DNA from 2 places in the Roseococcus microcysteis genome. Region 2 is predicted to be linked to the other one. Evidence: predicted binding sites of a transcription regulator. Region 2 holds the regulator's gene; the other holds the start of a gene.

Region 1 (3,407 bases), 210 kb from region 2:
GGCCCCCTGCGGGACCGCCCCTCTTGCCGAGGGGGGCCGAAGCCCCCGCCCGTTTCGGACCTCAGAAGTCCATGTCGCCCATGCCGCCGCCGGGGCCGCCCGCGGGGGCCGCCTTCTTCTCCGGACGCTCGGCCACCATGGCTTCCGTGGTGATCAGCAGCGAGGCGACCGAGGCCGCATCCTGCAGCGCCGTGCGCACGACCTTGGTCGGGTCGATGATGCCGGCTTCCACCAGGTTCTTGTACTCGTCCTTCTGGGCGTCGTAGCCGAACTCCCAGGTGTCGTTGCGCAGCGTCTCGCCGGCCACGACCGCGCCGTCCTTGCCGGCATTGGTCGCGATCTGCTTCGCGGGCACCTGGATCGCCTTGCGGACGATCTCGATGCCGACCTGCTCGTCGTTGTTCAGGCCCTTCAGCGAGTGCAGGTTGGTGCTGGCGCGCAGCAGCGCGGTGCCACCACCCGGCACGATGCCTTCCTGCACGGCGGCGCGCGTCGCATGCAGCGCGTCGTCCACGCGGTCCTTGCGCTCCTTCACCTCGACCTCGGTGCTGCCACCGACGCGGATGACGGCCACGCCGCCGGCCAGCTTCGCCAGGCGCTCCTGCAGCTTCTCGCGGTCGTAGTCCGAGGTGGTCTCCTCGATCTGCGCCTTGATCTGCTCGCAGCGGCCCGTGATCTCGTCCTTCGAGCCGGCACCATCCACGATCGTGGTGTTCTCCTTCTCGATGCGGACGGTCTTGGCCTTGCCCAGCATGTTCAGCGTGACGGTCTCGAGCTTGATGCCGAGGTCCTCGCTGATCATCTGGCCGCCGGTCAGGATCGCGATGTCCTCCAGCATCGCCTTGCGGCGATCACCGAAGCCAGGCGCCTTCACGGCCGCGATCTTCAGGCCGCCACGCAGCTTGTTGACCACGAGGGTCGCCAGGGCCTCGCCCTCCACGTCCTCGGCGATGATGACGAGCGGACGGCCGCTCTGCACCACGGCTTCGAGCAGGGGCAGCATCGGCTGCAGCTGCGACAGCTTCTTCTCGAAGATGAGGATGTAGGGGTTGTCCAGCTCGGCGATCATCTTCTCCGCATTCGTGATGAAGTACGGGGAGACATAGCCGCGGTCGAACTGCATGCCCTCGACGACGTCGAGCTCGGTCTGGATGGACTTGGCTTCCTCGACGGTGATGACACCCTCGTTGCCGACCTTCTCCATCGCCTGGGCGATCATCTCGCCGATCTCGGTCTCGCCATTGGCGGAGAGCGTGCCGACCTGCGCCACTTCGGCCGAGGTCGTGATCTTCTTGGTCTTGGCTTCCAGCTCGGCCACGACCTGCAGGACGGCCTTGTCCATGCCGCGCTTCAGGTCCATCGGGTTCATGCCGGCGGCGACCGCCTTGGCACCCTCACGGATCAGCGCCTGCGCCAGCACGGTGGCGGTGGTGGTGCCGTCGCCCGCGAGGTCGTTGGTCTTCGAGGCCACTTCGCGCACCATCTGGGCGCCCATGTTCTCGAACTTGTCGGCCAGCTCGATTTCCTTGGCGACCGTCACACCGTCCTTGGTGATGCGGGGCGCGCCGAAGGACTTGTCGAGGACCACGTTGCGGCCCTTCGGGCCCAGCGTGACCTTGACCGCATCGGCCAGGATGTCGACGCCACGGAGCATCTTGTCGCGCGCCGAAGCGCCGAACTTCACGTCTTTCGCAGCCATGTGATTACCTCATTGGAATTGGGTTGGGGTAGCGGAAGGGAGGCTCAGGCCGCCTTCGCCGCGGGCGTCGCGTTCTCGACGATGCCCATCACGTCGGATTCCTTCATGATCAGCAGCTCCTCGCCGTCGATCTTGACCTCGGTGCCCGACCACTTGCCGAACAGGATGCGGTCACCGGCCTTCACGTCGAGCGGACGGACCTCGCCCTTCTCGTTGATGGTGCCGGCGCCCACGGCCAGGACTTCGCCTTCCTGCGGCTTCTCCTGGGCGGTGTCGGGGATGATGATGCCACCCGCGGTCTTCTCCTGGGCCGTGATGCGGCGGACGAGGACGCGGTCGTGCAAGGGGCGGAACTTCATGGCGGTTCTCTCTCCTGATGGTCTCAGGCATGTGGAACCTCCTCACTTCGAAGGCTGCATCCGGGGCCTTGGCCCTGCGTTAGCAGTCTCCGGCGAGGAGTGCCAACGATCTAGAAGGCCCCATGGCCCGCGTCAAGGGAGATGGCAGCACTCTCGGTGTGATAGTGCTAATGCCTTGTGTGCGCGAGATTTTTCTGGAAATCGCCGCGCGCGCCATGTCACGCTCCGGTCATGGACGGCCCCGATGAGAGGGCCGGCCGGGAGTGAAAGCGCCGGCCTCGCGGATCCGTCCGAACCCAGATGGAGGCCTGTGCATGCTCGACGCGTTGGTTCCCATGGTGAAGATCCCCGACTGGCGGGTCACCACCGCCGAGATCCTCTACCACATGCCCGACCACCCGCATGTCCTGCAGACCTTCATCTGGCAGAAGACCGACCGCGCGCCGGAATTCCCGGAACTGACCCGTTTCCTCGATTTCTGGCGGCGTGAGATCGAGGGCCCGCTGCACTCCGTCCGCGTGGCCAGCGCGGCCTTGATCGAGCCCGCGCATCTGCGCTACGCGAATGGGGTCTTCACCATCCACTGACGCCGGGCGGGTTCCCGCGCCAGTAAGATGGTAAGATCGTAAGATGGTAAGGCGGCGGCCTTATTCGGCCGCCAGCTTCGCCCCCTCGGACATGGCCAGCTTCAGCATCCCGTCGCGCGTCTGCGGCAGCTTGCGGCCCAGGATCTGCTCGGCCACCTGGTTGCGCAGGATCTGCGCCGTGCCGCCCGCGATGGGGAACATGCGCGCATCGCGCACCGCGCGCTCCATCGGGTTGTCGCGGGAATAGCCGGCGGCGCCCCAGACCTGCAGCGCCATGTTGGTCACTTCCACCGCGCTGTCGGCGGCCAGCACCTTGGCCCGGGCGGCCATCAGCCGGTCGGGGAAGCCGTTGGGGCCGGCGCTGGCCGCCGCCTGCCAGATCAGGGCGCGGCTCGCTTCCAGCTTGATGGACATGTCCGCCAGCATCCAGCCCAGGCCCTGGAACTCCGCGATGGGCCGGCCGAATTGCTGGCGCCGCTGCGCGAAGGCCAGCGCATGGTCATAGGCGCCGGCCGCGATACCGAGTGCGGCCGTCGCGGCACCCACGCGCTGGCCGTTATAGGCGTCCATCAGCTTGCCGAAGCCGCGCTTGAATCCACCCGGCGCGCGCAGCACCATCGAATCGGGCACTTCCAGGTCGCGGAAATGCAGCTCCGCCTCCGGCATGCCGCAAAGGCCCATGGAGGGGATGCGCCGCGCGACCACCAGGTTCGCCGGGTCGTTCTCGCCATTGCGGACCACGAGGAAGCCGCCGATCCCCTG
Region 2 (3,407 bases):
GCCCATGGAACTGACGACGCTGGCCGAGGGGTTGCGCTTCCCCGAGGGGCCCGTGGCCCTGCCGGATGGCTCCATCGCGCTGGTCGAGATCGCGCGCGGCACCGTCACGCGCGTGGCGCCCGACGGCACCACCAGCGTCATCGCCACCCCCGGCGGCGGGCCGAACGGGCTGGCGGCGGGGCCGGATGGCACGCTGATCCTCTGCAACAATGGCGGCTTCACCTGGCATGACGCGCCGGGCCAGCTGCGCCCCACCGGCCAGGCGGCCGACTACACCACGGGGCGTATCGAGGTGGTGGACATGGCGACCGGCGCGGTCCGCACCCTGTATGACCGCTGCGGCGACGTGTCGCTCAAGGGCCCGAACGACCTGCAACTCGACGGCAAGGGCGGGTTCTGGTTCAGCGACCTCGGCAAGTCCCGCGCGCGGGATCGCGACCATGGCGGCGTCTACTGGGCGGCGCTGGATGGCTCACGCATCGTGGAGGCCGCGCATCCGGTGCCGGGCGGGGCCAATGGCATCGGCATCAGCCCCGAGGGCGAGACGCTCTATGTGGCCGAGACCGAGACGGGCCGTCTCTGGGCCTTCGACATATTGGGACCCGGGCGCCTGCGCAAATCCCCCTGGCCCAGCCCGCATGGCGGCAACATGCTGTGCCAGTTCCCGGGCTTCCGGCGCCTGGACAGCCTGGCCATCACCGCCGAGGGCAACATCGTGGTGGCCACCCTCGTCTCCGGCGAGATCACCACCGTCTCACCGGCCGGCGAGATCCTGGACGTGGTGAAGATGCCCGAGCCCATGCCCACCAATATCTGCTTCGGCGGGCCGGGGCTGGACGTGGCCTACATCACGCTTTCCACCACCGGGAAGCTGGTTTCCATGCCCTGGCGGGAGAAGGGGCTGCGCCTGCCCTATTGCTGAGCGGGTTGGCCCGCCACCACCACCATGGCGGGCTTCAGCAGGCGGCCATTCAGCGTCCAGGCCGAGGACCAGGCCTGGAGGATGGTGCCGGGCTCCACGCCTTCCGGCGCCGGGGCCTCGCTCATCGCCTGGTGCAGGTCGGGGGTGAACTTCTCGCCCTGGGCGGGTTTCCGCACCACACCATTGGCTTCCATGCGCTGCAGCAGGAAGCGCTCCACCCCCTCGAAGCCGCCGCGCAGCTTGGTGATGATCTCGGGCTCGTCCTCGGCGGCCGCGGGCAGGGCGTCGAGGCCGCGGCGCAGGTTCTCCGCCGCCTCCACCACATCGGCCGCGAATTTCTGCACGGCGAAGTTGCGCGCCTTCTCGACATCGTCGCGGGCGCGGTTGCGGACGTTCTGGATCTCGGCCTCGGCGCGCAGCCAGCGGTCCTTCATCTCGGCCAGCGCCGCTTCCAGGGCCGCGATGCGCTCCTCCGGCGTGGGCTCGGGGGCGGGCGGCGCCTCGGGCGCGGCGGCTTCGGTCTCGGGCTCGGGGGCGGCGTCGGGCTTGGCGTTGTGTTCGGTGGTCATGCGCGTGACGTAATGGGCAGGGCCCGGCCGATCAACCCAAGAGCCGGCCGATGACGCGGGCCGTGTAGTCCACCACCGGAATCACCCGTCCGTAATTGATGCGCGAGGGGCCGATGACGCCGATGGCACCCACGATCTTCTCCTGCCCGTTGCGGAAGGGCGCCACCACCACGGACAGGCCGGCGCTGCTGAACAGCCCGCTCTCCGCGCCGATGAAGATCTGCACGCCCTCGCCGCGCTGGGCCAGTTCCAGCAGGCGCAGCGTGGTCTCCTGCGCCTCCAGCCGCTCGAACAGCGCCTGGATTTCCTGCACGCGGGCCAGGGTTTCCAGATTCTCCAGCAGCTTCGCCTGCCCGCGCAGGATCAGCGCGGCATTGCCACCGCCCGCCCAGGTGGCGAGCCCGGCCGCGATCACCTGCTGCGTCAGGGCATCGAGGGCGGTGCGGTTGGCGGTGATCTCGCCCTCCACCTTCTCCCGCGCCTCCTCCAGCGTGCGGCCGGCGAGCTGCGCGTTGAGATAGTTGCCGGCCTCGATCAGCGCCGAGGGCGGCAGGCCGGGCGGCACCTCGATGACGCGGTTCTCGACGCGCCCATCGCCCTGCACCAGCACCACCAAGGCGCGGCCGGGGCCCAAGGGCACGAATTCGATATGGCGCAGCGGCGCCTCGCCCTTGGGCGCGACCACGAGGCCCGCCGCACCCGCGAGGCCGGACAGCATCTGCCCCGCCTCGGCCAGCGTCTCCTGCAAGGAACGGCCATGGGCGGCGCAGCGGGCGGCGATGGCCTCGCGCTCCTGCTCGCTCAGATCACCGAATTCCAGCAGCCCGTCCACGAAGAGGCGCAAGCCCCGCTCAGTCGGCAGGCGGCCGGCGGAAGTGTGGGGGGCGTAGAGCAGCCCCGCCTCCTCCAGGTCGGCCATGACGTTGCGGATGGAGGCGGGCGAGAGGTTCAGCGGCAGGCGGCGCGAGAGGGTGCGGCTGCCGACCGGTTCACCGGTCGCGACATACACCTCGACGAGCTCGCGCAGCACCGCCGTGGCCCGTTGATCGAGGCCGGAGGCGGCGGCAAGGGGCAGGAGGCCCGGCTTGAAGGGCGTGTGCATCACAATGAGGTAAGGTGGGTCCTGCCGAGAGGCGGGTCAAGCAGGCTCACACCAGCCCCACATAGCGCCCCAGCAGCAGCGGCCAGCCCTGGGGCGAGCCCATGCCCTCCCGCACCGCCTCCCACCCCTCGCCGTGCCGGGCCATGCCGGAATGGGTCAGCACCACGCGGGTGCGGGCACCCTGGGCCTCGAAGACCACCTCCACCTCCGAGGCGAAGGCGGGGTCGGGCTGGGGGGCGCGGTCGGGGGCGATCTGCCAGGTGAAGCACAGGCGCCGCGGCGGCTCCCACAGCGTGATGCGGCCCCAGTCGCAGCGGAAGCCGTGCGGCCCGATCTCGCGGCAGGCGCCGCCCAGCACGGGCTCCATGCCGATCTCGACGCAGGCGGCCCCGCCCCAGGTGTATTCCCGCGGCCACCAGCGGTCGAAGCCATCGGTGAAGAGGCGGAAGGCCGCCATGGGCGGCAGGCCGATCCAGGCCTCATGCGTGGTGCTGTCTTCCGTCATCTGCTTAACCCCTGGCCTTCGCCGCGCGCCCGCGTATGGTGCGGCCGCTTCGCCTTTGCCAAGGAATAATGACCATGCGCCCATCCGGCCGCACCCCCGATGCCCTCCGCCCCGTCGTGATCGAGACGGGAATCGCCAAGCATGCCGAGGGGTCCTGCCTCATCCGCGTGGGCCAGACGGAGGTGCTCTGCGCCGCCAGCGTCGAGACGCGGGTGCCCCCCTTCCTGCGGAATTCCGGCCTGGGCTGGGTCACGGCCGAATACGGCATGCTGCCCCGCGCCACCCACACCCGCGGCGACCGTGAGGCCG

What was found. Region 2 encodes HrcA, which represses chaperone genes, less so after heat shock. Its sites were predicted from a motif close to GTTNGCACTCNCNNNNNGNGAGTGCNAAC; they were not measured.
Region 1: groES (co-chaperone GroES) is a predicted target of HrcA. The motif match lies at 2,137-2,165, and genes of this name have one in related genera.

What each region holds. Positions count from the first base shown of each region.
Region 1 is NZ_CP061718.1:3,215,260-3,218,666, forward strand. It holds gene groL (chaperonin GroEL) at 62-1,699, opposite strand; gene groES (co-chaperone GroES) at 1,744-2,058, opposite strand; gene ICW72_RS15500 (usg protein) at 2,373-2,645, shown strand; gene acdA (3-sulfinopropanoyl-CoA desulfinase) at 2,706-3,407, opposite strand, start outside.
Region 2 is NZ_CP061718.1:3,425,647-3,429,053, reverse strand. It holds gene ICW72_RS16515 (SMP-30/gluconolactonase/LRE family protein) at 5-922, shown strand; gene ICW72_RS16510 (nucleotide exchange factor GrpE) at 913-1,491, opposite strand; gene hrcA (heat-inducible transcriptional repressor HrcA) at 1,523-2,593, opposite strand; gene ICW72_RS16500 (SRPBCC family protein) at 2,640-3,098, opposite strand; gene rph (ribonuclease PH) at 3,173-3,407, shown strand, end outside.